One region of the Lentzea sp. NPDC058436 genome, then DNA from elsewhere that is predicted to be linked to it. Evidence: riboswitches for the same ligand, from Rfam matches in the RefSeq annotation. Region 1 holds a riboswitch; each other region holds the start of a gene.
What was found. A riboswitch is a leader RNA that binds a small molecule or an ion and turns the genes downstream of it on or off. The one in region 1 is predicted to bind cobalamin.
Positions count from the first base shown of each region.

Region 2: linked by a shared signal. The riboswitch ahead of metE (5-methyltetrahydropteroyltriglutamate--homocysteine S-methyltransferase) and the one ahead of ACFWN2_RS03360 (prenyltransferase/squalene oxidase repeat-containing protein) in region 1 are both predicted to bind cobalamin.
Region 3: linked by a shared signal. The riboswitch ahead of ACFWN2_RS14685 (CbtB-domain containing protein) and the one ahead of ACFWN2_RS03360 (prenyltransferase/squalene oxidase repeat-containing protein) in region 1 are both predicted to bind cobalamin.
Region 4: linked by a shared signal. The riboswitch ahead of ACFWN2_RS45850 (FecCD family ABC transporter permease) and the one ahead of ACFWN2_RS03360 (prenyltransferase/squalene oxidase repeat-containing protein) in region 1 are both predicted to bind cobalamin.

Region 1 covers NZ_JBHXLF010000001.1:806,693-814,371, reverse strand. The annotation lists gene ACFWN2_RS03370 (ABC transporter substrate-binding protein) at 1-232, opposite strand, end outside; gene ACFWN2_RS03365 (hypothetical protein) at 229-2,754, opposite strand; cobalamin riboswitch at 2,852-2,921, opposite strand; cobalamin riboswitch at 3,052-3,187, shown strand; gene ACFWN2_RS03360 (prenyltransferase/squalene oxidase repeat-containing protein) at 3,219-4,223, shown strand; gene ACFWN2_RS03355 (ABC transporter ATP-binding protein) at 4,338-6,074, opposite strand; gene ACFWN2_RS03350 (ABC transporter transmembrane domain-containing protein) at 6,071-7,679, opposite strand, start outside.
Region 2 covers NZ_JBHXLF010000001.1:475,255-482,933, reverse strand. The annotation lists gene ACFWN2_RS02095 (acyl-CoA thioesterase) at 1-83, opposite strand, end outside; gene ACFWN2_RS02090 (AMP-binding protein) at 80-1,459, opposite strand; gene ACFWN2_RS02085 (enoyl-CoA hydratase/isomerase family protein) at 1,452-2,171, opposite strand; gene ACFWN2_RS02080 (TetR/AcrR family transcriptional regulator) at 2,252-2,803, shown strand; cobalamin riboswitch at 2,829-2,996, shown strand; gene metE (5-methyltetrahydropteroyltriglutamate--homocysteine S-methyltransferase) at 3,129-5,366, shown strand; gene ACFWN2_RS02070 (acyl-CoA thioesterase) at 5,363-5,860, shown strand; gene ACFWN2_RS02065 (alpha/beta fold hydrolase) at 5,915-7,679, opposite strand, start outside.
Region 3 covers NZ_JBHXLF010000003.1:201,850-209,528, reverse strand. The annotation lists gene ACFWN2_RS14705 (PAC2 family protein) at 1-328, opposite strand, end outside; partial or broken gene ACFWN2_RS14700 (methionine synthase) at 496-882, shown strand; gene ACFWN2_RS14695 (HAD family hydrolase) at 875-1,531, shown strand; gene ACFWN2_RS14690 (CbtA family protein) at 1,528-2,280, opposite strand; gene ACFWN2_RS14685 (CbtB-domain containing protein) at 2,303-2,491, opposite strand; cobalamin riboswitch at 2,545-2,677, opposite strand; gene ACFWN2_RS14680 ((2Fe-2S)-binding protein) at 2,748-3,398, opposite strand; partial or broken gene ACFWN2_RS14675 (RNA-guided endonuclease InsQ/TnpB family protein) at 3,483-4,691, shown strand; gene ACFWN2_RS14670 (phosphoribosyl-ATP diphosphatase) at 4,815-5,078, shown strand; gene hisG (ATP phosphoribosyltransferase) at 5,095-5,955, shown strand; gene ACFWN2_RS14660 (antibiotic biosynthesis monooxygenase family protein) at 5,952-6,263, shown strand; gene ACFWN2_RS14655 (phosphoribosyltransferase) at 6,197-6,838, opposite strand; gene ACFWN2_RS14650 (hypothetical protein) at 6,902-7,258, opposite strand; gene ACFWN2_RS14645 (thioesterase family protein) at 7,274-7,679, opposite strand, start outside.
Region 4 covers NZ_JBHXLF010000042.1:652-8,330, reverse strand. The annotation lists gene ACFWN2_RS45865 (S8 family serine peptidase) at 151-3,483, shown strand; gene ACFWN2_RS45860 (3-isopropylmalate dehydrogenase) at 3,773-4,810, shown strand; gene ACFWN2_RS45855 (YciI family protein) at 4,876-5,295, opposite strand; cobalamin riboswitch at 5,377-5,524, shown strand; gene ACFWN2_RS45850 (FecCD family ABC transporter permease) at 5,558-6,580, shown strand; gene ACFWN2_RS45845 (ABC transporter ATP-binding protein) at 6,580-7,320, shown strand; gene ACFWN2_RS45840 (ABC transporter substrate-binding protein) at 7,317-7,679, shown strand, end outside.

The DNA of each region.
Region 1 (7,679 bases):
CCTTGATGCCGGTGCGGTCGGTGCCGGGGTTGGCGTTGGGCGAGCACCGCGTGATCGTCGGCGCCGCGGTGCCGCCGTTGCCGTCGAGCTCCTGGAAGTCGATGACGATCGTCGTCCCGCTCAGCGCGTCCGAGCCGGTGCAGATGCCGTCATAACCCGCCGCCTGAGCGGGTGCGGCCAGTCCGACCGTCAGCGTGACCAGGACGGATGAGGCAGCGAGGAGCTTTCTCACGGTGTGACCCCCTTGGTGTTGATCAAACGACGGAGTACGAGAACGAGCAGGGCTCCGAGCAGCAGCAGGCCGCCGAGGGCACCCAGCCCCCACAGGAGCAGCTGAGGTTGCGTGAACCGGTCAACGGCTTGGGGTCGCACGTCAGCCGTCACGTCCGCGAGGGGCAACCGCACCGCCGGAGACAGCGGCGAACCCGCCGCGGTCAGCCAGGACCTGCCCGCCACCCCCTGCGCGGCGGCGAGGCTCGTCGGGAAGTCGGTCCTGCCGTCGCTCGCGGCGACCGCGCCCTTCGTCAGGCCGCCGTCCGCGAGAACCAGCTCTCCCAACGACCGCGCGGTCTCGCTCGCGTCCAGTCCGGCGAACTGCCGGGTGGCGGCGACCGCGGCGCTCAGCGCCACGTCGGGCTGCCCGGCCTCCCCCTCGACCAGGCCCCTGCTCGTCGACCTGGTGCCGAGCGCGGTCACCGCCCGGACGAACGCGGACGTGCGTTCGTCGGACCAGCCGTCCGGTTTCCCGCTCGGCGGGACGTCGTCGGTGTGCGTGCGGGCAGCGAGCGCGGTGACGGCTGCCGCCGTCGCACCGACGTCGCCCGACTCGCACCTGTCGGCATCGAGGTGCTCGGGGAAGGTGCCGTCCGCGCATTGGCGTTGGAGCAACGCCTCGACCGACCTGCCGGGATCCGGTGCGGTGGCGAGCATCGCCCAGGAGTGCCGCTTCACCGTGGCGTTCGCATCAGCGTAGGCGCCCTTGTCGGTGAACGTGCCGTCGTCGCCGCGCAGCTTCAGCAGGTCCGCGCGGAACCGGCTGACGTGGTCGGTCGCCTGCGCGAACTCGGCGATGACCACGAGCTTCGCGAGCGGCTCGGCGTACGCCGCCTCGCCCTGTTCGTACGGTGCGCCGTGGGCGTAGGCCTCGACCGCGTCCGGTGTCAGCAGGAACTTCGTGGCCCGGTCGACCGCGTCCGGCTGTTCGCCCAACGCCCGCAGGGCCAGGACCAGGTCCGCGGTGGCGTCGTGGTCGACGTACCTCTGGTCGTTCTCGGTGACCTCGACGTGGTCGCCGCCGACCAGCCTGTCCGCCAGGTAGGCGCCCAGCTTGGACGCGGGAGTGGCCGTGTCCGGGCGCTCCTGGGTCTTGGTCGGCGGCGGGACCTGGCGGGTGACGGCCTTGGGTGCGGTGGCTTTCGGTGTGGTGGCCTTGGGCTTGGGTGCCGGGACGGTCGTGTTCGGCGCGGCGGTCGTCGTCTCGGTCCTGGTGGCCGGCGTCGTGGTGGTGGTCGTCTTGGAGGTGGTCGTGGTCGTCGTTGAGCTGCTGGTCGGCTCAGGACCGCCGCCCGTGGCCAGCGCGTAGAACCCCACCTGCGACAACCCCAGGGAAGCCTGGGCACCCGCTCGGATCCAGGTGTCGACCCCGGCGATGCCGGTGCCGCGCGCCGCGACGTAGGACTCCGGGTTGTAGGCGATGGCACCGATGTCGTTGCTGAGCGAGTTGCCCGAGTCCGCCGCGGCGGTCGCCTGCGCGGACTTCAGGAACGCCACGCCGCGGTCGACCAGCGCCTCGGAACCACCGGCGTCCGCGAGCGCCTGCACGACGAGCCCGGTGCTGTTGGTGTTCGGCGCCTCGGTGCCGACCCCGCCACCCCAGCCGCCGCTCGCGCTCTGGTTGCCCGCGAGCCAGGAGACCGCTCGGGCGATCGGGGCGTCGAGGCCCTGCGCGCCGGCCCGTTTCGCGGCCAGCATGGCCGACAGCCCGAGACCGGTCGTGTCACCGTCCGAAGGGGACACTCCGGTCGCCTTGCCCTCGTCGCACGAGGAGATCTTGTACCCGTCCGGTGTGACGTGGTCGCCGGTCTCGTCGGTCTTCACGAGGGCGAAGAAGATCCTGAAGTAACCCTCGGAACACTGCTGCGTCACCAGCTTGTCGATGGCGAGCTGGTCGTTCTCCCCCGCGGCGGCCAGACCGATCACGCCGATCGCCTGTCCGAACACGTTCGCGTTGTTGGTGACGAAGTCCGCGTACTCCGGGTTCTTCGAGTAGTCGCTGACGCGGCCGATGTCCGGGCCGGAGCGCCTGATCGCGGCCTTGGTCTCGGCGATCATGTCGTGGCCGTCGAAGTTCCGGGGGTCACGGCCGGAGATCTGGGCCGCCACCAACGTCTTCGCCGCCGCGCCGCCGGTGATGACGGCCTCGAACCCGCTGTCGGGAATGAGCCCGTCCCACGTGAAGTAGTCCGTGGCGTGGCCCTGGTCGTCGAGGTAGTCGACGATCGGCTCGGCCACAGCGCCATCGCCGGAGGCGTACGCGGCGAAGAGCACGTCGAGCATGAGCCCGTGGTCCGGGAGCGTGCCGCCGTTGGGGTTCTCGAAGGTGCCGTCCGCGCGCAGTTGCTTGGCGAGCCATAGCGAGTTCTGATGGGCGGCTTCGCGGTCGCTCGCGGCAGAGGCGGTGCCGGCGATCATGGCGGCGACGAGGCCGATGCTGACCGCGAACGCCAAACCGGCCATTGTCCTGCGGCGGCGCATGCTCTCCTCCTTTGCTCACGCGTGGGAGGACAGGCGCAGGACGCCGATGTCACCCCTGCTCTCGCGACAGCGGGTTGGACCGTTCATCCACCCGTGCGGTATCCCGACTCGCCACTTGTCCAGTGGCCCACGGTTGCGCGACAGCGCCGGAGTTCGACCGGCTTCCCCGTCACAGGTGGCGGTGTTCAGTTGTGATGGCGGCCGAGGTTAACACCCGATCACTTGGGCGCGGCACCGCTGACCAGGTCGGTTAGCAGGGTCACATCGCCGTCCGCGGATAACGGTGCCAACAAAGGGCCCGGGATGAGAGCCTGTGCTCCGTCCAACTCCATTCAGCGTGGAGCGGGGGAAGTCCGGTGAAAGTCCGGCGCTGTCCCGCAACGGTGTGCCTTCGAGGCGAGCCCGGTCACCCGCCCCACGCGGTGCAGCCAGATCCTGTCGAGGAAGTGCGGGAAAGGTTTCTCATGAGACGTTTGGTGCTCGCTGCCGCCCTGCTGTGCGGCATCGGCCTGGTCACCGCTCCGGCGGCGGCCGCCACCCAGAACAAGGCCGACGCCGCCGCGGGCTGGCTCGCCCGCCAGATGGCCGACGGCGAACGGTTCGAGGCCGACTTCGGCGGCACGAAGTACCCGGACCAGGGCCTGACGATCGACGCGATCTTCGCGTTCGCCGCCGCGAAGGCGTCGGACGCGAACGCGAACAAGGCGATCACCTGGCTGGCGAAGCCGGAGATCACCACGGGTTACGTCGGCAGCGGCACCGAGGCGTACGCGGGCGCGCACGCCAAGCTGATGCTCGCCGCACAGGTCCGCGGCAAGAACCCGGCGTCGTTCGGCGGTGTCGACCTCAAGGCGGGCCTGCTCTCGCTGCTCACGCCGTCCGGGAGGTTCTCCGACCGCTCCGACTTCGGTGACTACTCCAACGCCTTCAGCCAGTCCCTCGCCCTGCTGGCGCTGGACCGCACCTCCAGCGGCGCCCCGGCGTCCGCGAAGGCGTTCCTGGCGGGCACCCAGTGCCCCGACGGCGGGTTCCCGCTGAACTTCGGCCAGACGCCGTGCGCGAGCGACGTCGACTCGACCGCCGTGGTCGTGCAGGCGCTGCGCGCCGTCGGTGACAACGTCAACGCCGCCGAGGGCACGACCTGGCTGGTGTCGAAGCAGAACACCGACGGCGGTTTCTCCGTGGGCACCAACGCCTCCAACGCCAACAGCACCGGCCTGGCCGCCGAGGCGCTCGCCGGTCACCGCCCGGCCGCCGCGGTGAAGGCCCGGCAGTTCCTGCGCTCGCTGCAGGTCGGGTGTGCCGGTGCGGTCGCGGATCGTGGTGCCATCGCTTACGACGCGACCGGTTTCGACCAGTCGACCGCGCCGCGCGCGACGGCCCAGGCGGTCCTCGGGCTGACCGGGGTCAAGCTGTCCGCGCTGTCCGGTGGTGGCACGTCTCAGGCGCCGGTGCTGACCTGCCCGTGAGGTGAGGTCGCGGGTGGTTTCCGATGCTGTACCAACGGAAACCATCCCGTGAGTTGAGACCGCGGGTGGTTTCCGTTGGCGTGCCACGGAAACCACCCACGACCGCTCAGCCGGTCAGCGCACCTCCGGTCGTGCCGACTGCCAGGCGGCCCACAGCCGGGCGTAGTGCCCCTCGGTGGCGATCAACTCGTCGTGGGTGCCCGACTCGACGATCCGGCCGTGCTCCAGCACCAGGACGCGATCAGCCGTAGCGGCCTGCCGCAACCGGTGCGCCACCACGAGTCCGGTCCGTCCATTCAGGACAGCGGCCGCCCCGTCCTCCAGGCGGGTCGCGTCGCGGCTGTCGGCCTCGGCCGTGGCCTCGTCCAACAGCACGACGGCCGGGTCGGCGAGCAGCGCGCGTGCCAGCGCGACCTGTGCGGTCTGCGCGGGGTCCAGTTCGCGGCCCAGCTCACCGACCACGGTCCGGACGCCGTCAGGTAGCTCGTCGACCCAGTCCGCGCCGACGGCCCGCAGCGCGCGTTCGGCGTCGGCGTCGGTGGCGTCCGGGGCGGCCAGGCGCAGGTCCTCGGCCAGCGGGCCCGCGAACACGTGCGTCTCCTGGGGCACGAGCACCAGCGGTGCCGCCCGGTCCGGGATCGTCCCGGCCCAGCTCACGCGGCCCTCGGTCGGTGAGGCGAGTCCGGCCAGCAGGACGGCCAGCGTGGACTTCCCGGCACCGCTGGCGCCCACGAGCGCGACAGTCTCGCCCTGCCGCAGCCGCAGGGACACGTCGTGCAGGACCGGTTCGGCCGTGCCGGGGTAGCGGTGCGTCACCGACTCGGCGCGCAGGTCCCCGGTGCGGGCCGGTGCCGGGACCGCCGCGACGGGCTCGGCGGTACCGATCACGCCGACGATGCGTTGCAGGCTCGCCATCGCGGACTGGACCTGGTCGAAGCTGAACACCAGCAGCCCCAACGGGTTGAACAGCCGGTGGAAGTACAGCGCGGCCGCCGTCACCGCCCCCACCGACGCCGATCCCGTGCGCACGAGGACGAAGCCGGTGATCACGATGGCGACGAGACCGCACAGCTCGGCGATGTTGATCCACTTGCCCCAGGCGGTGGCGAACCACAGGATCGAGCGCGAGACGTCCCGCGCCCGCCCTGACGACTCGCCGATCAGACCGACGTGGCGCTCCTCCGCGCCGTAGGCACGCAGCGTGGGAAGTCCTTCGAGCGCGGACACGAGCGTTTCCGCGCGATCGCCGAACGCCGCGCGTTCCTCGGCGTAGCGGACCGCCGCGCGCGGCAGGTACCAGCGCAACGCGAACCCGTAGACCGGGATCGCGACCAGACCGGCGGCGGCGAGCCAGGGGTCCAGTGCGAACAGGCCCACCATCGTCAGCCCGACGGTCAGGACCGCCCCGACCCACTGCGCGAGCAGCGTGGCGACGACCTCGCTGATCACGGCGACGTCGTCACCGACCCTGCTGAGCAGATCTCCGCGCCCGGTCTCCTCGACCTCGGCGGCGGGCATGCGCAGCGCGGCGGCGACGGTGTCCTCCCGCATCCGCGCCAGCACCCGTTGGCCGATCCGCGCGACGAGCGCACCGCTGACCGCCGTCAGCACGGCCGCGCCCAGACCGGCGGCGCCGACCAGAGCGGTGAGGCCGACGACGCTCGCCGCCTGGGCGCCGCCGATCACCTCGTCGACCATCCGGCCGACGACCCACGGAGCGACGAGTCCCGCCAGTGCCGCCGCGACCGCCAGCACCATCGTCGCGGCGGCCAGGCCGCGCTGGTCCCGCACGTACGCACCGGCGGCGCGGCGAACCTCGCCGGCCGTGGCCAGGGGAAGACGGCGGCTCATCCGAGCACCCTCCTGCGGTAGTCGGCCTCGCTGTCGAGAAGCCCGTGATGGGTGCCGGTCACCACTTCGCCGGTGGAACGCGCGAAGACGACCTGATCGGTGCGGTCGAGCAGGATCGGGCTCGTCGTGACCACGACGGTCGCCCTGCGCTCAGTTCCGGGACCGTGCCGATGTGCGCGCACCCCGTCCGCGACGGCCTGCTCCGTCACCGGGTCCAGAGCGGTCGTCGGCTCGGTCAGCACCAGCGCGGGCGGGTCGGTGTGCAACGCGCGGGCGAGCACGATCCGCTGCCGCTGCCCACCCGACAGGCTCAGCCCGCGATCCCGCAGCGGCTCCAGCAGGCCACCCGGCCGCGCGTCCACGACCTCGTCGGCACCCGCCGCGACCAGGGCCGGCCGCAGCTGCTCCAGCGAGTCCGCCGGCCGTCCCAGCGTGATGTTGTCCTCGAACGTCCCCGCGAACAGGTGCGCCCTGACCGGCTCGACGTGCACCCGCGAAGGCGCCTCGCCCTGCCACTCCACCCGCACCCGCCCCGGTTCCCGCCCCCGCAGCACTTCGAGCAGGTCGTCGATCACCGCAGGGTCCGCGACCACGCCGGTGCACCCGTCGGCCGGCAGCCGGACCGTGACGGACGGCCCCTCGGCACGTCCCGCTCCGGCGGGTTCCACCTCGTCGTCCAGGACGTCCCCGACACGACCGGAACTCGCCAGCGCCGCGGCCCCGAACCGCAGGTACATCCCCACCCCGGACAGCGGTTCGGCGATGAACTGGGCCGCACCGATCGCGGCGACGAACGCGCCGATCCCGATCACCCCGTCCACCGCGAGCAGACCGGCCGAGAGCACGGCCACGACCAGCACCACCGTGCCCGCCAGCACCGTCACGCCCAGCTGCAGCGACGACGCCGTGCCCGACCGGATCCCCGCGGCCTCGGCGGCCCGGCTCACCGCGCGGTACCGCCGCACGGCGGTCTCCTCCGCCCGCAGGCCGTGCACCACCCGCAGCCCCGTCACCAGGTCGGTCGCCAGCGCGGACGCGGCCGCCAGCGCCTCCTGCTGCCCGGCCACCCGCCGGGCCAGCAACGGCGAGAGCAGGTTCAGCCCGAAGGTCGTCACCACCGCGGTCACGATCAACAGCAACCCGAGCCGCACGTCGATGCCGACCAGCACCACGCAACTGACGCCCAGCGCCGCGACCGACCCGGCGAGACCGGCGATCCACACCACCGCCCGCGAGACCTGGTCGGCGTCCGACGACGCGATCGTCAGCAACTCGCCCCGGTGCCGCGCGGCAGCCGTACCGCCGACGCGCAGCAACCGGGCCCCGAGCTCGACGCGCAGCGCGTGGGCCTCCTCGACCACGGCCAGCTGAGCCGACCGCGCGAACCAGCGGTAGCACGTGTTCAGCGCGGCGAACAGCACCACCAGTCCCCCGACGCACAGCACCAGGGCGGTGAGCTCACCGCCGGCCACCGCTTCGTCGATCGCCAGGCCCAGAGCGACCGGGACCAGCGCCTCACAGGTCTGGTGCCCCATGAGCAGCAGCGACGCGGCCACCACCCGGCCCCTCTGCCGCCGCAACACCCGCCGGCGGACGCGCGCCTCG
Region 2 (7,679 bases), 330 kb from region 1:
TGCACGGCGAACCGCGCGTTGTGCAGGGTGCCGTTGAGGTCGAGCTCGTCGAAGAACACCGGGCTGTCCCAGGTGAAGCTCACCGCAGCAGCTCCTTCGCGACCCGTTCGGACGGCGTGCGCGGGAGGTCGTCGCGGAACTCCCAGAACCGGGGCACCTTGAACGACGCCAGCCGGTCCGCGCAGAACTCCTCCAGCTCCGGCGCGGTCACGTCGCCGACGACGAACGCCTTGACCTCCTCGCCGCGCAGCTCGTCCGGCACGCCGACCACCGCCGCCAGCCGCACCAGCGGATGGCTCAGCAGGACCTCCTCGACCTCGTGCGCGGCGACGTTCTCCCCGCTGCGCCGGATCACGTCCTTGGTGCGGCCCTGCAGGTAGACGCGCCCGTCGTCGATCCGCGCGAGGTCGCCGGTGCGGAACCAGCCGTCGGGGAACACGTCCGGCAGGCCGTCGTAGCCGTCCATCATGCCGGGGCCGCGCAGCCACAGCTCGCCGTCGACGACCTTCGCCTCGCGGTGCGCGGCGGGCAGGCCGAGGCAGCCGGTGCCGACGAACTCGTCGTGGTCGGCGTCGGTGATCCGGATGTCCGCACCGGTCTCCGTCATGCCGAACGCCTCGAACCAGCCGACGCCCCACCGTTCTTCGAGCTCGCGGTGCAGTGCGGGCGGGATCCCCGAGGCCTGCACGACCCGCACGCGGTGGTCGCGGTCGGACGGATCCGGCGGCATGCGCAGCAGCAACGCGGGCATCGCGCCCAGGCAGTAGAAGTAGGTGACGCGGTGCTCGCGGACCTTCGCCCAGAAGACCGACGGGTGGAAGCCGTCCAGCACCACCAGTTCGGCGCCGGCGAGCAGCGCGGCCACGACGTTCCACTGTGGATCGATGTAGTGGAACGGTTGCGCGGTCAGCATCACGTCGTGCTCGGTCAGCCTCGGGAAGTGGTCGACGAGACTGCGCGCCAACGTGAGCCAGTACTCGTGGGAGAGCACGCAGCCCTTGGGCTTGCCGGTCGTGCCCGAGGTGTACTGAACGTTGGCCGGCGCCGTGACGTCCTCCTGCACGAAACCCGGTGTGGGCGTCAGGTCGTAGTGGGTGTTGGGTGCGCCGACGGATTCCAGCAGCGGCCGGAACTCCTCGGTGCTCACCGCCGCCACCACACCCGACGAGCGCAGCAGGTGGTCCGCGTCGACCGCGCGGTACCTGACGTTGACCGGGACCATCGTGGCACCGAGCTTCATCAGCGCGAACCACGTCAGCGGGAACTCGGGCACGTTGCGCAGTAGCACCGCGACCCGGTCACCCGCCCTGATCCCGTTGTCGCGCAAGGTCTGCGCGTAGCCCGACGACAGGTCGTCGATCTCGGCGAAGGTGTAGCGCCGTCCGGGGTCGAAGGTCCATGCGATCCGACCGGGCCACCGCCGCGCCGCCTGGCGCAGCGCCTCGACGAGGTCAGCCATGGCGGTACTCCCCCGACAGGCTGGTGAGGATCGCGTGGTCGACCTCCGTCGCCAGCGCCTGCTCCAGGCCGGCGTCCAGACCGAGGTCGAGGACCCGCTTGGCGAGACTCGCCGCGGTCGGGGGCTGCGCGGCGATCCGGTCCGCCAGCTCCAGCGCCACCTTCTCGTGCTCTCCGGCGGGCGTCACGCGGTTGATGAGCCCGAGTTCGGCCGCACGATGAGCGGGCACGTGGTCACCGAGGAGCAGCAACTCCTTCGCTCGGGCGAGGCCGACGAGCTTGGGCAGCAGGGCGGAGATACCGCCGGTGACGCTCAGCCCGACCCCGACCTCGGGGAAGCCGAACTTCGCGCCCTCGTCGGCGACGACCAGGTCGCATCCCAGGGCGAACTCGCAGCCCGCGCCGAGCGCGTACCCGTGCACGGCCGCGATCACGACACCGGGGAACCGCCTGATCCGCCTGGTCACCTCCTGGATGGCTTCGAGGCGCAGCCGGGTCTGCTCGACGGTCTCGACCGGTGCGGGCTCCTTCAGGTCGTGCCCGGCGCAGAACGCCCGGCCCCGCCCGGCCAGCACGACCACGCGCGCCTCGCGGGCCTGGTCGAGCGCCCCGAGCAGGGCCTCCACCAGCTCCGGCACCACGGCGTTCAGGCGTTCCGGCCGGTTCAGGCGCACCAGCGCGACACCGTTCCGGCACTCGTACTCGACTACCACCCGAATCCCTTCGATCGATCGATCGATTGAGTCCGACCGTAGGAGTCGGCTACCGTCCCGGTCAAGAGAGCGAGGACCACATGAGCACCGAAGAACGCGTGCGGCGGGCGGCGGTCGAACTGTTCGCGGCACGCGGGTTCCACGGCACCGGCATCCGCGACCTCGCCCAGGCGGCGGGCCTGTCGTCGGCGACGCTGTACCACTACATGGGCACCAAGGAGGACCTGCTCGCCGAGATCATGCGCACCAGCCTCACGCGCCTGATCGAGGCCGCCGAGCAGGTGATCTCCGCCACGGACGACCCGGTGGAACGGCTCACGGGCCTCGTCGAGATGCACGTCCGGGCGCACGCCGAGCAGCAGTTGGAGACGCTCGTCGTAGACGGCGAGATGCGCGCGCTGACCGGCCCTCGGCGCGAGGAGGTCGTGGCGTTGCGCGACCGCTACGAGCAGTTCTGGCAGGACGCGATCGCGTCGCTGGACGTGGACGCGCCCCAGGTGGCCCGGCTCGCGATGCTGGAGATGTGCAGCGGCGTGTCCCGCTGGTACTCCCCCAAGGGCGCGCTCTCGCTGGACGATCTCGCATCCCGGTACGCGGGGATGGCGCTGGGCATGCTCGGCGTGCGCCAGTAGGCTCGTCGGTGCCGACGGTTCACCCCGGTCCTCCCCGGACCGAGGTGAGGCAAGAGGGAACCCGGTGTGAGTCCGGGACTGCCCCGCAGCGGTGAGTGGGAACGAAAGCCGTCACACAGCACTGGACCGACAGGTCTGGGAAGCGACGGCCGGTAGGAGCGTGTCAGGCGCCCACGAGTCCGAAGACCTGCCGACGGTCCGCGCGCCACCCGGTGCGCGGTGCACCGGTGCCTCTCGGGCGGGCCACGGGCGCGGCTGCTTCGTGCTGCCCCGCGCTGCCTCGGGAGATTCCGGTGCGTTCCGCACGCTCGCGAGGAGAGAGCTTGTGACCACCATCGGCAGTACCGTTCTCGGCTACCCGCGCATCGGGCCGAAACGCGAACTCAAGCGCGCCGTCGAGCAGTACTGGGCGGGCAGGATCGACGAGGCCGCTCTTCAGGAGACCGCCCGTCAGTTGCGTGCACAGACGTGGACCGAACTGCGCGACTCCGGCCTGGACTCCGTTCCGGGCAACACGTTCTCGTTCTACGACCAGGTCCTGGACACCGCCGCCCTGTTCGGCGCGATCCCGCAGCGGTTCCACGACCTCGGTCTGTCCCCTGTGGACACCTACTTCGCCGCGGCACGGGGTAGGGACGGCGCGGTCGCGCTGGAGCTGACCAAGTGGTTCGACACCAACTACCACTACCTGGTGCCGGAACTGGGCCCGGACACCGCGTTCGCACTGGCGGGCGACAAGCCGATCGCGGAGTTCCGCGAGGCCCGCGAGCTCGGCGTCACGACGCGACCGGTGCTGCTCGGCCCGGTGACGTTCCTGCTGCTGGCCAAGTCCGTCGTCCCCGGTTTCGACCCGCTGGCGCTGCTTCCCGGCCTGCTCGACGCCTACACCGAACTGCTGGCCCGGCTGCGCGCGGAGGGTGCGGAGTGGGTGCAGCTCGACGAGCCCGCGTTCGCCGCCGACCGGTCCCCCGCCGAACTGGACGCGCTGCGCAGCGCGTACCGGACGCTCGGCGGACTGCCTGGACGCCCGCGGCTGCTGGTCACGGGCTACTACGGCAGCCTCGGCCCGGCGTTCGAGATCCTGGCGCACAGCCCGGTCGAGGCGCTCGCGGTCGACCTGGTCGCCGGTGGTGACGTGCCCACGCTTCCCGCGTTGCGGGACAAGACGCTGGTCGCCGGTGTGGTCGACGGCCGCAACGTGTGGCGCACCGACCTGCGCGCCGCACTGGCGAAGGTCGCCTCGCTGCTCGGCTCGGCCGGCACCGTCGCGGTGTCGACCTCGTCGACGTTGCTGCACGTGCCGTACGACCTCGACGCCGAGACCGGCCTGGACCAAGACGTGCGCGACCGGCTCGCGTTCGCCCGCCAGAAGGTCCGCGAGGTCGTGCTGCTCGGCAAGGCCCTGCGCGACGGCGTCGACGGCGAGTGGGCGGACGAGGCGGCCCGGTTCCTGCCGTCGCCGCGCCAGGACGACGAGGTCCGCACCCGTGTCGCCACATTGCGCCCCGAGCACCACACCCGCGTGGCCTACGAAGAACGCGCCGGTGCGCAACAGGAGCTGTTGGGACTGCCCAGGCTGGCGACGACCACGATCGGCTCGTTCCCCCAGACCGCCGAGATCCGCAAGGCGCGCAAGGAGCTCCGCGGCACCGATCCCGCCGCCTACGAGCAGCGGATGCGCGAGGAGATCGCGCGGGTGATCGACCTGCAGGAGGACATCGGCCTCGACGTCCTCGTGCACGGCGAACCCGAACGCAACGACATGGTGCAGTACTTCGCCGAGCACCTCGACGGCTTCGCCTCGACCGAACACGGCTGGGTGCAGTCCTACGGTTCCCGGTGCGTGCGGCCGCCGATCATCCACGGCGACGTGTCCCGTCCCGCCCCCATCACGGTGGGCTGGAGCTCCTACGCCCAGTCGCTGACCTCCAAGCCGGTCAAGGGAATGCTCACCGGCCCCATCACGATCCTGGCGTGGTCGTTCGTCCGCGACGACCAGCCGCTCGCCGACACGGCGTTCCAGGTCGGCCTGGCGCTGCGGGACGAGATCCACGACCTGGAGGCGGCCGGCATCCGGATCGTGCAGGTCGACGAACCCGCGCTGCGCGAACTGCTCCCGTTGCGCGAGGCCGACCAGCAGTCCTACTTGGACTGGTCGGTGGCCGCGTTCCGGCTCGCGACCTCGGGAGCCTCGCCGGCCACGCAGATCCACACCCACCTGTGCTACTCGGAGTTCGGCGAGGTGATCGGCGCGATCGACGGTCTCGACGCCGACGTCACCACCATCGAGGCCGCCCGCTCGAAGATGGAGGTGCTGGCAGATCTCCAGGAGGCGGGCTTCAGCCGTGGCGTCGGGCCGGGCGTCTACGACATCCACTCGCCGCGCGTGCCGTCGGTCGACGAGGCCGCCGGTCTGCTGGCCGAGGCCGTCCGCGCGGTGCCAGGTGAACGGCTGTGGGTCAACCCCGACTGCGGCCTGAAGACCCGCGGCTACGCCGAGGTGGAGCCCGCGTTGCGCAACCTCGTCGCCGCCACCCGCCGCATCAGGGAGCAGCTGACGTGACACCGAAGTCCCCTGCCGCGTCCAGCATGACGTTGTCGCAGATCATGGACGACCACGACACGAACCTGATGGGCACCGTCCACGGCGGCGTGCTGATGAAGCTCGTCGACTCGCTCGCCGGCGTGGTGTCCGCACGCCACTCGGAGGGCCCGTCGGTCACCGTGGCCGTCGACGAGATGGTGTTCCGCGTCCCGGTGCGCGTGGGTGACGTCCTGCACCTGCACGCCCAGGTCAACTGGGCGGGCTCGACGTCGATGGAGGTCGGCGTGCGGGCGCTGGCCGACCGGTGGGACCGCTCGGTGCCGCCCGTGCACGTCGCCTCGGCCTACGTCGTGCTCGTGGCGGTGGACGACACCGGAACGCCTCGTGCCGTTCCCCCGGTCCTGCCGGAGACCGACGACGACCGCAGGCGGTTCGGAGAGGCGCAGATCCGGCGCGCGCACCGGCTCGCCCGGCGCACGGCGATCGAGAGTTCGCGGAGGAGGACGGCCTGACGGCGAGGGGGGAGGTGACCCGGTCACCTCCCCCCGTCCACAGTGGACGTACCGTCACACGGCCGGCACCACTTCGGGTCGTCGCAGCAGCACCAGGGCCAGGTTCACGGCCGCGGCGGCACCGGCGACGGCGGCGAGCGGGGCGACCATGCCCGGCATCGCCCAGGTCCCGAGCAGGGCGCCCGCCAGCGCCGCGCCGATCGCCACCACGACTCCCCTGCGCCGGACCGATCGCGCCCACTCGGGACGGACCCACGCCAGGTAGGCGCCGAGACCGATCAGCACACCGGTTCCGGGAACGATCGCCGTGGCACTCAGGACGAAGTCGTCCGGGTTGATCGTCCACACCACCAGCACGCCCAGGAACCAGCCGCCCAGGCCGAGCGGAAGCGCCGTCAGGGCACGGATCCAAGCGCCCGCCCTGGAGCTGTACCCACCACGACGACGTGCGGAACGGGCGAGCAGTCCGAGCACCGCCAGGCCGAGGAGCGCGCCACCGACGGCCACGCCGACGAGGAGCTTGGCGACCGTGGACATGCTCAGCGGCACGTCGTCGAAGGCGACCGGCCGGGCGTCGAAGCGCGAGCTGTCGACCTGTCCGGTGGCGTAGAAGGTGGTGAGCAGGTGCCGGCCCGCCTCCGGGCGGTGTTCCCAGAAGTCGTACGTGTGGCCGAGGCCCGCGAGGACGACCTGCTTGCCACGCGACAACGACGGGAGCAGATCCTTGGTGGCGAACTGGGACGGGGTCGAGAGGTCGACCTCACCGCTGATGACCAGCGTTTCGACGTCGCTCGGCCGCATGGTGCGGTACTCGGCGTTGTCGGGGCTGTCCGGCCACACCTTCGCGACGCCCGACGGGCCGGCCCAGAGGAAGTCGGTGGAGGCGTTGCCGAGGATCGAGCCGTGGTCGCCGCCGTTGTCGTAGTACCGCTGGTTGGCGGGCGCGTCGATCATGGCGAACGAGGCGAACTCGCCCCACACGAGCGAGTCCGGCAGGGTCATGTCCCCCAGCACGGACATCGCCCACAGCGCACCGGTGTCGCCGCTGAGGTAGGCGTCGAGCACGGTCGGCGCGCTGTTCGGTGCCTGCGCCCTTCCGTTGTGGTGCATGGCGTACTGGCTCAGGACGCGGACGTTCGTGTCCTTGATGGCCAGTGGTCCCCAGCTGTCCGGGAGGTCGGTGGCGACGTCGCGGATCGAGGCCGCGAGGTCCGGGGTGCGGGCGGAGCAGGCGGCGTCGGCGCGGCACAGGGCGGTGTACTGGCCGAACTGGGAGTCGGTGGTGGCCGGGTCCCAGAACAGGTGGCCCGGTGTGTTGACCGACAGCATCACGGACCGCTGCAGCGCTTCGGGGTGGCGCCACGAGTAGATCATCGCGGTGCGGGTGCCTGCGCTGGTGCTGAACAGGTTGATCCGCTCGTGGCCCAGCGCCGTGCGGGCGGCCTCGATGTCGTCGATCCGCTGGGCGATGGAGTACCCGGTGAGGTCGACGCCGTCCTCGGTCAGGCGCTTGGCGCACAGCTCGAACGCCTTGGCGGTGGCGGGCAGGGTCTTCGCGTCAGCGATCCCGTCGCCCGCACGCATGGAAAGGGCGACCTCGGGGCAGTCCAGGCGACGTGATCCGTCGATGCCGCGGTATCCGACGAGCACGACGTCGCTCTCGCCGGTGAGCCTGCTCGCCTGGGGGAAGTTCAGGTTCGTGGCACCGGGACCGCCACCCAGCCGGAAGACCGGCACGCCCGGATTCGGCGTGGTGGCGCGGATCCTGGTCACCGGCAACGCGATCAGGTCGGAGGCGGGGTCGCGGCGGTTCTCCGGC
Region 3 (7,679 bases), on a different contig from region 1:
TGTTCGGCTCGATGCCGTGCACGAGGATCACGTCCACGTCCGAGCCGGGAGGGCGGCACACCGACAGCCGCGTCGTCGGCCAGTCGACCCTGCGGGTGACGCCGTCGACCAGGCGGACGGTCGGCCGCGTCACCTGGAAGTCGTAGTAGTCGTCCGGGTCGATCTCGGCGAGCGGGGTGGCGTCCCAGGTGAGTTGGAGGTGCTCGATCGCGGTGCTGGCGGCGTCGCCTGCGTCGTTCCAGCCTTCGAACGCACAGACCATGATCGGAGCCGTGAGCGGGATGCGCGGGTTCGAGGGGGTCGGGGATTCCTGGGACGGATCGTTCACGGCGCCAGACTACGGGTTCGGCCGGTCAACTCATCGTAGGCTTGGCCCATGCGTGATCGCGGAGCGTCGCCGTCGCCGGAAGCGCTGGTGAACCGTGTTGTCGTCGCTGACGGCGCCATGGGCACGACGCTCCGGGCCGCCGGCCTCCCGCTCGCCGGATCCACCGGCTGGAACGCCTTGCCGCGGAAGGTGTTCTTGCCCACGCCGCTGTCGTCCACGGCTGCTTCCCGTGCGCGCTTCCGGCTCACTTTTCCGCGCCAGAAAAGGGATCGGCGCCATCGCGTTCCACCGCGTGACGATGAGCAGGCCGATCGCAGGCCACGCGGACGAGTTGTTCGGCCAGAACGCGTATCGTGAGCACCTGGAAGTCCACGGACTGGGGGCCGGCTCACCGAGGCGCTGGCCGAGCACAGGCGCGTCCGCGAAGACCTCGTGTGCCCCTCGACCCGTCCCGCACCGGGGTGGCGCTGTCCGAGGTACTCCAGCTCCACCCGGAACAGTCCACCGACGCCTTCGTGGCGCACCACCCGGAGGCGAAGTACTTCGATGTCTGACCTGCGAGCAGTCCTGTGGGACATGGACGGGACGCTGCTGGACTCCGAGAAGCTCTGGGACATCCCGCTCTACGAGTACGCGGAGAAGCTCGGCGGCGTGCTGTCCCTGGAGACCCGTGAGCGCATGGTCGGCAGCAACGTGCCCACGACGATGCGCCTGCTGTTCGGCGACGTCGGCATCGAGCCGACCGAGTCCGACATGGCCGACGGCGCCGCGTGGATCCTGCGCCGCACCGAGGAGGTCTTCCGCGCCGGTCTGCCGTGGCGTCCCGGCGCCCAGGACGCGTTGAAGGCGGTGCGCGCTTCGGGCGTGCCGATGGCGTTGGTGACGTCCACCGAGCGGGGGCTGACCGAGGTCGCGCTGGACACGATCGGCCGGGACCTGTTCGACGTCACCGTGTGCGGCGACGAGGTGGACGGGCTGAACAAGCCGCTGCCCGAGCCGTACCTGAAGGCGGCGCGGCTGCTGGGCGTCGATCCCGCGCTCTGCGTCGCGATCGAGGACTCGCCGACCGGTGTCTCCGCCGCGGTGGCCGCCGGGTGCACCGTGCTGGTCGTGCCGTGTGACGTCGAGGTGCCGACGGGGGAGCGGCGGATCTTCCGCGACTCCCTCGTCGGCGTCGACCTCGAGGTGCTGAAAGCGCTCTAGACCGCTTCGGTGACGCGTGCCTTGGCCTTGCGCGTGGCCGGGTCCACCAGCAGGCCGAACACCACGCCGATGCCGACGTAGAGCGTCGCCAGCTGGGCGAGCGAGCTGAGGCGGAACTGCCACAGCACGTTCACCGGCATGTCCGCGGGGATCGTGTCCGGCGGCGCGGGGAACGCCAGCAGCACCAGCGCGACGGCCGCGGCCACCGCGAGCAGCACGGCCGTTGCCCGCACCGGCTGCGGCTGCGTGCTCAGCTGCGCGGCGAGCCAGCTCGCTCCCCACACGATCAGCAGGCCCGCCACGACCACGCCGAGGTAGAGCGCGGTCCGGTAGTTCACCGTCACCGGGTCGCCCACGGCCGGCGGGTTGGCCGGGTACTTGAGCCACGGCAGCAACGCCACGGCACCGAACACCGCGGCACCGAACGTGAAGCTGCGCGTGAACGGCGTGCTGCCGGCGAACCAGCGCTTCGACAGCGCGTAAGCCGTGGCGAACACCAGGCCCACGGCGATGCCGACGATCACCACGCCGAGCATGCCGCCCACGACCTGCGCGCCGCGGCTGACGAGCTCTTCCTCGCCGCCGTGGGAGTGGCCGGCCTCTTCGCCGGCGGGTGCCCGTGCCTCCTCGACCGCGAGCGCGGCGCGGATCGGGATCTCGGTCACCAGGAGCTGCACCAGGGCGGACGCGACACCGGCGATGCCGCCGGCCGCGATCCCGCGCAGTGCGATGGACTTGTAAGTGGTCATCTGCGTGATCGGTGGAGTCGGATCAGTGGCAGGGGACGCCGAGAGCGTGGCGGCCGTCGTGGAAGAACTCGTGCAGCAACTCGGATCCCGCGCCGAGCGCGAGGCCGTTCTCCTGCAGGACCAGGTACGTGACGATCAGGCCGAGCAGTGAGACGGCGAAGGCCCATTTGGGCACGCGGACGGCGGACAGGCTTGCTGCGGGGCTCGTCATGACGGGCTCCTCCATACCTCGTGGAAGGTCAACTCTCCTTGCGGCGCCGCAGCCGGTCTCCTGACTCCCGGATCAACGCTGCCCCCGCGTCTTCCCAGTCCCGGCGGGGACCAGTGACGTGCTCGGCGGGGATCGCTTCCCGGTCACAGTGGCGAGGACCGCGCCGGATTCACACCGGCTTCCCGTCACTGCGGCGCGTGCACCGTAAGTTGAGCCGCCCGTTAAGCACAACCGGCCATAAGAGTTGTTGCGTTCCTCACTTCACGAGTGGACAGTCACCACACTTCCCACCTGCGGCGACGCGGTAGTAAAGACAACAGCTCCTGCGCCGGAACCCGAGCTCGCCGGGGAAGCTCAGGAATTCTCCCGCCTGTTCGAACGGCGGTGCGCTCATGAGCCGTTCGCCGCGTTCTTCCGCTTCCTCCTCTGTGAGCATGCGTGCGCGCACAACCATTTTCAGCGCGCCGGCGATGTTCGACATCGCGTTGCCCCACAACAGTCCGCGCGCCACCGGTGCGACCGCCTGGATCGCCTCCACCACCGGGGCCAGTGCCTCGGCGGCCGGCGGGCCCAGTCGTGGCTGGTCGATGCGCACGCTCAGGCCGTTCGCGGGGTCGTGCCGCCACCAGAGGTTCTCGGGGCGCACGTCGATCGGGATGTTCGCGGCCGTGAGGGGGCTGAGCAGCCGTGCGGTGTAACTCAGGAAGAACAGGCTCGCCGCGACGCGTGGTTCGTCGGCTTTGTACCGGTTCGCGATGGCGTCGATCGTGGTTTTGAGCGCCGGGCCGTCGAGAAGTGCGGTTCCCGGCAGCCAGGACTCGTCCGGGCGACCCACGTCGAGCGCGAAGAACGGGTTGATTCCGCGCACCCGGCGCAGCGCTTCGAGGACCTCCGCGAATTCGGACACGGGAATTCACGCTACTGGGTGGAATCTCATCGGACGGCCAGGAGGCCCCGATCCTGGTGGAGTGCGGTCGGCTAGCTTGGCCTGGTGAGGACGGCGTACCGCTGCCGGGCCTACCCGGACCCCGAACAGATCGCGATGCTGAATCGCACGTTCGGATGCGTGCGCCTGGTGTGGAACAAGACGCTGGCCGAGCGATCCAGCCGATATCGCACGGAGGGCAAGACCACCTCGTACCGCGAGACCGACGCCGCACTGACAGCCTGGAAGCGCACCGAAGAGCTGGCCTTCTTGTCAGAAGTGTCCTGCGTACCTTTGCAGCAGACGTTGCGCCATCAGCACATCGCATACCAGAACTTCTTCGCCGGACGTGCGAGGTTCCCGCGCTTCAAGTCGCGGGCGGGCCGGCAGTCGGCGCACTTCACCCGTTCGGCGTTCCGCATGCGTGGCGGTCAGCTCCACCTGGCGAAGACGACAGGGGCGATTCGGTTCGCATGGTCGTTCGACCAGGTGAATCTGGTCGAACTCGACCCCAGCATGGTCGTTGTCGCACGTGATCCAGACCAACGCTGGTACATCACGTTCACGGTGGACACCGTTGAACCAGAGCCATTCCCCACCACCGATCACGCCGTCGGCCTCGACCTCGGCGTGAAGCACTTCCTCGTCACCAGTGATGGCCAACGGATCGCCAATCCCGGACATCTGCAGCGCAAAGCGCGCAACCTGGCCCGGTATCAGCGGCGGTTGGCCCGCGCCCAACGCGGATCCAACAATCGCCGCAAGGCCAAGACGAGAGTTGCCGCCGCACATCGCAAGGTCACCAACGCTCGCTGAGACTTCCTGCATCGCACCAGCACTCGTATCGTCCGGGATTCCGTCGTCATCGCGATCGAGGATCTCGCGGTTGCCAACATGGTCCGAAACCGGCGATTGGCCCGCGCTATCAGCGACGTGGCCTGGGGTGAGTTCCGGACGATGCTGGAGTACAAGGCGCGTCGTGCAGGACGGACGCTGCTGGTCGTTGATCGCTGGTATCCCAGCACCAAGACCTGTTCGGCTTGCGGACATCTGCTGAGTGAACTGGGACTGTCCATTCGGCACTGGACGTGTCCGAAGTGTCGCACCCGGCACGACCGGGACTTCAACGCGGCGAAGAACATACTTGCGGCTGGTCGAGCCGTAGCCCGAGGAAACTCGGACGATGCCTGTGGAGTTGATGTGAGACGGAAGGGGTCCGCCCCTCCGCGGTCAGCGGTGAAGCAGGAAACCCTGTGTTGTGAGGCACACCCGTGAGGCATCCGGCATGAGTCGGGTGGGGCTCCTCGCCTGTGAGCGGGGAGTAAGTCAAGTCCACGGCCTGGGACAGATGTGACCGCGGTGTGGACGGGGGGCGGCGGGATGGGAGGATGTGAAGCCGTGAAGACCTTCGATTCCCTGTTCGCTGAACTGACCGAACGAGCCGCCACCAAGCCGGAAGGTTCCGGCACCGTCGCCGCGCTCGAGGCCGGGGTCCATGCGCAGGGCAAGAAGGTCCTGGAGGAGGCGGGCGAGGTCTGGATCGCCGCCGAGTACGAGTCCGACGAGAAGCTCTCCGAAGAGATCTCGCAGCTGCTCTACCGCCTCCAGGTGCTCATGCTGGGCCGTGGGCTCACCCTCGAAGACGTGTACAAGTACCTCTGACTGAAAAGACTTCCACATGCTGCGCGTAGCAGTCCCGAACAAGGGCGCGCTCGCCGAACGCGCCTCCGCCATGCTCACCGAGGCCGGATACCGGCAGCGGCACGAGCCGCGCGACCTGACCGTGCTCGACAACAACAACGAGGTCGAGTTCTTCTTCCTGCGTCCCAAGGACATCGCGATCTACGTGGCGTCCGGCGACCTCGACCTCGGCATCACCGGCCGGGACCTGGCCGCCGACTCGGGCGCCGACGACAACGGCTCCTCCGTGCAGGAGTTGCTGGCGCTGGGCTTCGGCGCGTCGACCTTCCGCTACGCCGGGCCCCGCGGCACGGACTGGAAGGTCTCCGACCTCGAAGGCAAGCGCCTCGCCACGGCGTACCCGAAGCTCGTCGGCCGCGACCTCAAGGCCCGCGGCATCACCGCCAAGGTGATCCGCCTCGACGGCGCCGTGGAGATCTCGATCCAGCTGGGCGTGGCCGACCTCATCGCCGACGTGGTGGGCTCGGGCCGGACGCTCAAGCAGCACGACCTGGTGCCGTTCGGTGACCCGATCTGCGAGTCGGAGGCGGTCCTCGTGCACCGCAACGGCTCGGAGCTCACGGCCGCCAAGAAGCAGCTGACGGCCCGACTGCAGGGCGTCGTGTTCGCGCAGCAGTACCTGATGCTCGACTACGACTGCCCGCGTTCGATCCTCGACGACGCCATCGCGTTGACCCCGGGCCTGGAGTCGCCGACGGTCGCGCCGCTGGCCAACCCTGACTGGGCGGCCGTGCGGGCGATGGTGTCGCGCAAGGAGGCGAACAAGGTGATGGACGAGCTCGCCGCCATCGGTGCCAAGGCCGTGCTGGCCTCGGACATCAGGTTCTGCCGCCTGTGATCACGGAGCACGCTCTGCTCGACGTGCTTCCGGGTTCCTCGGAGGAGTTCGAGTGGGCGTTCGGCGAGGCGCGGGAGCTGATCTCCGCCTCGCCGGGCTTCCGCGGCCTTGAACTGCTGCGGTGCCTGGAAACGCCGTCGCGCTACCTGCTGCTCGTGCGCTGGGACTCGGTCGAGGCGCACGAGGTCGGCTTCCGGCAGGGACCCTCGTACGAGCGCTGGTCCTCGCTGCTGCACCGCTTCTACTCGCCGTTCCCGGTGGTCTCCCACTTCGAGAGCGCGCTGAGCACCTCCTCGTCCGTGGTCTGATCGAAGCTCTCGTACCAGCGGCTGACCGCCTGGAAGTGCTTGGGCGTCAGCACGGCGATCACCGGTGTGCTGAACGTCCTGAGCGACTCCCTGGCGGCCACGGGAACGGCCAGGGTGACGCTCTTCGGGGCGCGCCGGGCGATCCAGAGGAGCGCTGCTCGGGCGGTGACGCCGGTGGCCAGGCCGTCGTCCACGAGGATGACGTCGCGGTCCTCGACGGTCAGCGGCTTGGTACCTCTGTAGAGGAGCGTGCGCCGCTGGGCTTCCCTTCGTTCTTCGTCGCAGGTGCGGCCCAGTTGTTCTTCGGTCAGGTTCAGGGCTCTGAGCGCCCTCGGGTCGTAGATGGGCTCGCTGTCGGCGGTCACCGCTCCCACGCCGTACTCGGGGTGGCCGGGTGCGCCGATCTTGCGCGCGACGACGACGTCCAGTTCGGCGTTGAGGTGGCGCGCCACTTCCCTCGCGACCGGGACACCGCCTCGGGGCAGGCCCAGGACCAGCGGGTCGTGCCAGGGGAGGTCGGCGAGTCGCGCTGCCAGGGCGCGGCCCGCTTCCTGCCGGTTCGCGAACCTCTTCACAGTCCAGTTGACGCTACGCGCATGCCGTCGGGGGAGGCGAGCGGCAAGACGAGTCGAACCGGCTCAGACCAGTCGCACCGCGCCTTCCTCCGACACCGCGTAGATCGTCGTCCGCAACGCGACGCGCAGCCTGGCCGGTGCGCGGAGCGCCGCCCGCACCAGCTTCGGCTCGTCTCGGATCACCAGGCCGTAGCGAGCCGCGTGGTCGTCCTGCTCAGCCTGGCGGCAGATGATCTGCCCGTACGCCGTGTGGATGTCGAGACCTGGTTCGCTCGTGCTCCCCTTCGCTTCGCAGTAGAGCGTTTCGCCGTTCCTGGAGGCGATGAGGTCCCAGTGATCGCGCACTGCTTCGGCCGCCCAGCCTTCGGATTCGAGCCATGAGTGGAACGCCCCCACCACCATCGCCTCATCGCCGCGCACGGCTGCCTCCTGGTGTCAGCGTTCGCGCACGAACAGCGCCTGCGCCGTCGTGCCCACCGGCCCTTCCGCGTCGTGCACGACGCTGGTTGCGAGCCCGACCCCGTCCGGCCCGATGGTCGTCCGCGCGTCCATGCCCACCCACTCGCCGGTGGGCCGGCGGTGCAGGTGGACCGTCAGGTCCGTGTTGATGGCGTACCACTTGCGAATGTCCACACGGGACGAGACTCCGCTGGCGGAGTCGACGACGGCGAACAGGCGCTCGATGGGCGTGGGCTCGGAACCCTCGACGACGGCTACGCGCGGGCGGGCCCACACCTGGGCGTCGCCCGGCGTGAAGATGCCGCCCGACACGGACAGCCACTCGACGGCGGCCAGGTAGCCGCCACCCCAGTGGTCCGGGATCTCCATCGGGACGGCGGTG
Region 4 (7,679 bases), on a different contig from region 1:
TTCCCGTGTCTATCGCCATTCACAACGAAGTCGTAACAGGCAACTATCCGTAGACAACATTCATACTTTCGGGGCAGTCGCAGAGACACGGTCAGCGATTAGCGTCCCCACGAGGTTGACCCGGTGCCGTAGAGGGCACGGCACATCTGGATGCGGGTCGAAGGCACACACCTCGGTTGGGGCAACGTTGTGAAGAGACGATCGAGTCTGGTGGTGTTCTCTGCCATCACCACACTGCTGATCGCACCTGCCACGGCACAGGCGCAGAGCGAACCGCTCGCGCAGCCGGTCAAGGGTGCACAGGGGTTGGACGCGAAAGCGTTGCACCTCAAGGTTTCTCCCAGGCTGAACGCCGCGGGCACGGTCACCGCGTTCGTCGCGCTCGACCGCAAGCCGGCCGTCGACGCGTTCGACGAGAAGAAGAGCCAGGGCAAAGAGGTCGCGAAGCAGGCCGCGAAGCAGGCCAAGAACGACACGGCCGCCACCGCGGACCAGGTCGTCGGCCAGCTCAAGAGCGCCGACACGCAGACCAAGGAGCTCTACCGCACCTCCAACGGCGTCCCCGGCGTCGTCGTGAAGGCGGACGCGCAGAAGGTTCGCGAACTGGCCCAGCGCCAGGACGTCCTCGCCGTCTACCCGGTCGTGCCGAAGAAGCGCCAGAACTCGAACGCCGTCCAGCTCACCAGGACGCTCAACGTCTGGCAGCAGTACGGCAAGCTCGGTGACGACGTCCGCGTCGGCATCATCGACACCGGCGTCGACTACACGCACGCGAACTTCGGCGGTCCCGGCACGGTCGAGGCGTTCAAGGCCGTCGACCCGACCAAGGCCGACCCGAACTTCCCGACCGCCAAGGTCGTCGGCGGCTACGACTTCGTCGGTGAGACCTACGACGGCGAGAGCACCGACCCGGCGATCAACACGCCGAAGCCCGACCCCAACCCGATCGACTGCAACGGCCACGGCTCGCACGTCGCGGGCACCACGGCCGGTTTCGGCGAGAACGCCGACGGCAGCACGTTCAAGGGTGACTACACCAAGCTCGACGCCGCGAAGCTCAACGAGATGAAGATCGGTCCCGGCACCGCGCCGAAGGCCCAGATCTTCGCGCTCAAGGTCTTCGGCTGCGACGGCTCGACCAACGTCACCTCGCAGGCGCTCGACTGGTCGCTCGACCCCGACGGCGACGGCGACTTCTCCGACCACCTCGACGTGGTCAACCTGTCGCTCGGCTCCGACTACGGCGCCCCGGACGACCCCGACAGCCTGTTCGTCAAGAAGCTGTACAAGGTCGGCGTCATGCCGGTCTTCTCCGCGGGCAACGGCGGCGACCTCTACGACATCGGCGGCTCGCCGGGCAACACGCCCGAGGCGCTGACCGTCGCCTCCACGCGCGACTCGTACGTGCTGCGCGACGGCGCCGAGGTCAAGGGCCAGGGCCTCAAGCCCGGTCAGTACAGCCAGAGCTTCACCGGCTACCTCGGCTACAACAAGGAACTGCCGGTCGCCAAGGTGACCCAGGCGGGCAACACCGACGGCTGCGTCGCGATCACCGACAACGTCGCGGGCAAGTTCGTGTGGCTGGAGTGGGACGACAACGACGCGACGCGCCGCTGTGGTTCGGCCGCCCGCGCGAACAACGTGCAGGCCGCGGGCGGTCAGGGCGTGCTCCTGTCGTCCACTTTGGAGAACTTCGCGGCGGGCATCGCGGGCAACGCGGCCATCCCGATGTTCCAGTTCACCGGCTCGGCCACCGCGGCGGTCCGCCCGGCGCTCGACGCGGGCACGCTGGTCGTCCGCCTCGCGGGTGACCTGCGCACCTCGACGCCGACGTACGACCAGTCCATTTCGGACACTCCGAGCTCGTTCACCAGCCGCGGCACCCGCGGCCAGTCGATCAAGCCGGACGTCGCAGCCCCCGGTGACACGATCTCGTCGACCGCCGTCGGTTCCGGCAACGACCGCCTGGTGATCTCCGGTACGTCGATGGCGTCCCCGCACGTCGCCGGCATCGCCGCCCTGGTCCGCCAGGCGCACCCGGACTGGACGCTCGAGGAGGTCAAGGCCTCGATCATGAACACCGCCGGTGCGGACGTGAAGGAGAACGGCAAGACCTTCGCCCCCAACCGGGTCGGCACCGGCCGCGTGGACGGCAAGTCCGCGATCGACAACCAGGTCCTCGCGTACGTCGAGGAGGACAACGGTTACGTCAGCGCGAACTTCGGCGTCGTCGAGGTCTCGAAGCCGGTCTCGCTGTCCAAGACCATCAAGATCGTCAACAAGTCCACGAAGTCCGTGGAGTACAAGGTCGGCTACACCGCGGCCACGACGATCCCCGGCGTGAGCTACGTGCTCTCGCAGGACAAGGTGAAGCTGAGCCCGCGCGGCATCGCGCGCGTCAAGGTCACCCTGAAGATCACCGACCCGAAGGCCCTGCGCAAGACGGTCGACTCGACGGTCGAGCCGCTCCAGCTCGACGTGCCGCGGCAGTTCCTCGCGGACGCCTCCGGTCGCGTGACGTTCACGCCGACCGCCGGCGCCACGGTGCCGCTGCGCCTGTCGGTGTACTCGGCGCCGAAGCCGGTCGCGGACATCAACACCGCGTCCAGCCTCAAGTTCCGCGGCAACGACAAGCAGGCCGTGCTGAACCTGACCGGCAAGGGCATCGACCAGGGCTCGGGCTCGCAGGCCTACCGCTCGCTGGTCAGCGTTCTCGAACTGCAGGCCCAGTCGCCGAAGCTGCGCGACTGCCGCCGCAACGTCACCGAGAACTGCGCGCTCAACGAGACCGCCAAGGGCGGCGACCTCCGCTACGTCGGCGCGGCCTCCACGGCCCCGCTCGCCAAGGCGCAGGGCAAGCCCGAGGAGGCGCTGCTCGCGTTCGGTGTCGCGACCTGGGGCAACTGGTACAACCTGGGCAAGAACACCATTCCGTTCGTCGACATCGACACCAACGGTGACGGCACCGCGGACTTCGAGGTGTTCGCCACCCGCCTGACCGACACCGACCTGCTGGTCGCGTCCACCGTGGACCTGAAGACGGGCGAGACCGTCGACATCCAGGGCGTGAACGGCCTGTTCGGCGACGTCGACGCGAACGTCCAGGACACCAACGTCGTCGTCCTGCCGGTGCTGCTGAGCGCACTCGGCATCGACGCGACGAAGGACACGGCGCGCCTGTCGTACGTCGTGGGCACCGCGGGCTACTACGTGGCGCCGGGCAACGCGAACAAGCTGATCGACGTGATCGACCGCAACCTGTCCTTCGACCCGCTCAAGCCGGGTCTGTGGGCGCAGGGCGGCGGCGACGCGGCGCTCTCGTACGTCGCGAAGCCGGGCACCGCGCTCGTGGTGAACAAGGACGAGGCCGCGCTGAAGGCCGACAAGTCCGAGGGCCTGCTGGTCCTCAACCACCACAATGCCAACGGTGACCGCGCGTCGGTCGTCACGGTGAAGTCGAGCGGCCGGGGCGGCGCCTACTAGTAGCCCGCCAGGTCGGATGTTTCACGAGAGGCCCGGTTCTCCCTCGGAGAGCCGGGCCTCTCGGCACGTCACGGTCCGGAACTGCCTGCCGTCACCCCTTGACGCGACCCCGTTCCTGCGGTCGAGTGACACCCGAAAGTGGGGTATAGGCCGTGTGGGTGTCCCGCAGTACGGGAGATAACACCCCGATGGGGTGTCCGGCATGCGGTGAGCGCCCGCGATGCCGGTAGCCTTTCGCGTGAGGAAAATAGTCCCACCAATTGGGGACTGACACCTGGGAGGTGTGTGGATGCGGCTCGCAGTGATCCCAGGAGACGGGATCGGGCCCGAGGTCATCGCTGAGGCCCTGAAGGTCCTCGGAGAGGTCGTTCCGGCGGCCGAGATCACTCGCTACGACCTCGGCGCGGCGCGCTGGCACGCCACGGGAGAGTTGTTGCCCGAGTCGGTGCTGGGGGAGCTTCGCCAGCACGACGCGATCCTGCTCGGCGCGGTCGGCGACCCGTCGGTGCCGAGCGGAATTCTGGAGCGCGGGCTGCTGCTGCGGCTGCGCTTCGAGCTCGACCACCACGTGAACCTCCGCCCTGCTCGTCTCTACCCCGGTGTCCGCAGCCCGCTCGCGGACCCGCCGGAGATCGACATGGTGGTGGTGCGCGAGGGCACCGAGGGCCCGTACGCGGGCAACGGCGGCCTGCTCCGCAAGGACACGCCGCACGAGATCGCCACCGAGGTCTCGCTGAACACCTCGTTCGGCGTCGAGCGGGTGGTCAGGGACGCGTTCGCGCGTGCCTCGAACCGCCAGCGCCGGCACCTGACGCTGGTGCACAAGACGAACGTCCTCACGCACGCCGGCTCGTTGTGGTCGCGCGTCGTGGAGGAGGTCTCGCTGCAGCACCCGGACGTCACCGTGGCCTACCAGCACGTGGACGCGGCGACCATCCACCTGGTCACCGACCCGGGCCGCTACGACGTGATCGTCACGGACAACCTGTTCGGCGACATCCTGACCGACCTCGCCGCCGCCGTCACGGGTGGCATCGGCCTGGCCGCGTCGGGGAACATGGACGTCACGCGTCGCAACCCGTCGATGTTCGAGCCGGTGCACGGTTCGGCGCCGGACATCGCGGGCCAGGGCATCGCGGACCCGACGGCCGCCGTGCTGTCGGTCGCGCTGCTGCTCGACCACCTGGGCGAGCACGAGTCGGCGCGCCGGATCGAGGCCTCCGTGGCCTTTGATCTCGCGACCAGGGACCACCAGTCGCCTGGGGCCACCTACGCCATCGGCGACCGTCTCGCGGCACTCGTGTCGTCGAACGTCCGCACGGGCTGAGGTTCAGACGTTTTGAAGCCCGGCCGGGATCTTCCCGGCCGGGCTTCGGCGTTTCTCAGCGCTGGTCAGAGCTGGCCGTTGGCCTCACGCCACGCGCGCTCCTTCTGGATCCACTCGTTGTCCTGCGGGAACTCGTCGATCGTCGGCACGCGGCGGATCTCGGTCTTGAAGCCCGGCCCGGCCATCGGCATGCGCTTCGCCCACTCGACCGCTTCCTGGATCGAGGCGACGTTGAGCAGGTAGAAGCCGTTGAACAGCTCCTTGGTCTCGCCGTACGGGCCGTCCGTGATGACCGCCGGCTCGGAGGAGTAGTCGACGACGACGCCCTCGGACGGGTCGGAGAGGCCCTCGGCGGCCAGCAGCACACCGGCGCGGATGAGCTCGTCGTTGAACGCGCCGACCGTCTCCAGCATCTTGTCGAAGTCGAACTCGCCCATGTTCTCGAAGGCCTCGTCGGTGGCGCGCATGATCAGCATGTACTTCACGGTGTGTCTCCTCGTTCGTGTCTCGTTCGCTGACGTCCAGAGGTCGAACGGGCGCGGTGCCGGATCGACATCACACCCGGAAAATTTTCGAACTTCCTGTTTTCGCAGGTAGGGTCACCGAAGTCGTGCGTGGGGGAAGACCGGTCGAAGTCCGGCGCTGACCCGCAACGGTAGGTCCCCCTGGGCGGGGGGACGAGCCCGAACACCCGTGCACGGTGGACCGAGGAACCAACTCCTGCCGTGGACTGCGGGAAGGGCATCAGTGATCTCCAAGATCAGCGCGCTCGTCGGCGTGCTCGTCGTCAGCATCGTCGCGGGCGTGGCGCTCGGCCCCGTCTCCGTTCCGTTCGACGTCACGGTCGAGCTGCTCTGGGAGGCCCTGCGCGGCGGCACGATCCCCGCGGACCTCGTCGGGCAGTACCACATCGTCTGGGACATCCGGCTGCCCCGCGTCCTGCTGGCGGCGGTCGTGGGCGCGGGCCTGAGCACGGTCGGCGTCGCGATCCAGGCGATGGTCCGCAACGCCCTCGCCGACCCGTACGTGCTCGGCATCTCGTCGGGCGCGAGCGTGGGCGCGACGGCCGTGGCGACGCTCGGCGTGCTGTCCGGTCTCGGCGTCTACGCGCTGTCGGTCGGCGCGTTCGTGACGGGTCTCGGCGCCACGGCCCTGGTCTACATCACCGCGCGCACGAGCCGAGGGCTCACACCGTTGCGGCTGGTCCTGACCGGAACCGCGCTGGCGTACGGGTTCTCCGCCGTGGCGATGCTGCTGGTGTTCCAGGCGCCGCACGGGGAGGCGGCGCGGTCGGCCATGTTCTGGCTGCTCGGCAGCCTCGGTGGCGCGAGCTGGACGTCGTTGCCGATCGCCGCCGTCGTGACGGCACTCGGCATCGCGTACCTGATGACCAGGGCCCGGCAGCTGAACGCGCTGGCGATGGGCGACGAGACCGCGACGACGCTCGGCGTGCCGGTCAACCGGTTCCGCACGCACCTCTTCATCGTCACCGCGGGCATCACGGGCGTGCTCGTGGCGGTCAGCGGCGCGGTGGGCTTCGTCGGGCTGATGCTGCCGCACCTCACCCGCATGGTCGTGGGCGCGGACCACCGCAAGGTCCTCCCGCTCGCACCGCTCGCCGGAGCGTCGTTCCTGGTCTGGGTCGACGTGGCCGCCCGGATGCTCGCGGCGCCCGAGGAGCTGCCGCTCGGCGTCATCACGGCCGCGATCGGCGTGCCGTGCTTCATCTTCCTCATGCGCCGCAAGACCTACGTGTTCGGAGGACGTTGATGCGCGTCGACATCGACCACGTCACGGTCCGCGGCATCATCACGGACATCACCCTGCAGGCCTGCGACGAGGTCGTCGGCATCGTCGGCCCGAACGGCAGCGGCAAGTCCACGACGTTGCGCTGCGTCTACCGCGCCCTGAAGCCGGACTCGGGCGCCGTGCTGATCGACGGCGAGAACGTCCACAAGCGACAGCACATCGCCCGCGACCTCGCGGCCCTGTCGCAGGAGTCGCAGGTCGAGTTCGACTTCACGGTCGCCGAGGTCGTGGAGATGGGCCGCCTGCCGCACGAACGCGACTCCGCCCGCGACCGGCGCGTGGTGGGCGACGCACTGGACACAGTGGACGTCGCGCACCTCGCCTCACGCAGCTTCCTGAGTCTCTCCGGCGGCGAACGCCAGCGCGTGCTCATCGCCCGCGCACTGGCCCAGGAACCTCGCGTGCTCGTGCTGGACGAGCCGACCAACCACCTCGACATCCGGCACCAGCTGGAGGTGCTCGCCCTGGCGCGAGGCCTGGGCATCACCGTGCTCACCGTCCTGCACGACCTGAACCTCGCCGCGTCCTACTGCGACCGCCTGCACGTGCTCGACGAGGGACGGCTGGTCGCCTCCGGCACCCCGGCGGAGGTCCTCGTCCCGGAACTGATGGCCAAGGTTTTCCACGTCACCGCGCACGTAGTGCGGCACCCGACAACGGGAGTTCCCCAGCTCCTGTTCGACCAGGAGGTCACCCCTTGAGAACCGCACTCGTCACAGCGGCCCTGCTGCTCGTCTCCGGCTGTGGCGCCACGGTCGCGAAGGACCCCGCCGCGTCCGACCCGGTGACCGTCACGAACTGCGGCCAGCAGGTCACCTTCGACAAGGTTCCGTCCAAAGTGGTCACCAACGACACCGGCATCACCGAGATGATGTTCGCGTTGGGCCTCAAGGACCGCATGGCGGGCTACGTGGTGAACGGCCTGAAGACGGTCGACGTGCAGACCTCCCCGTGGAAGGCCGACTTCGAGAGCGGCAAGCACCTGTCCGACAAGATCTCCAAGGAGGTCGTGCAGGGCGTCAACGCGGACCTGGTGTTCGCCGGCTGGAACTACGGGTTC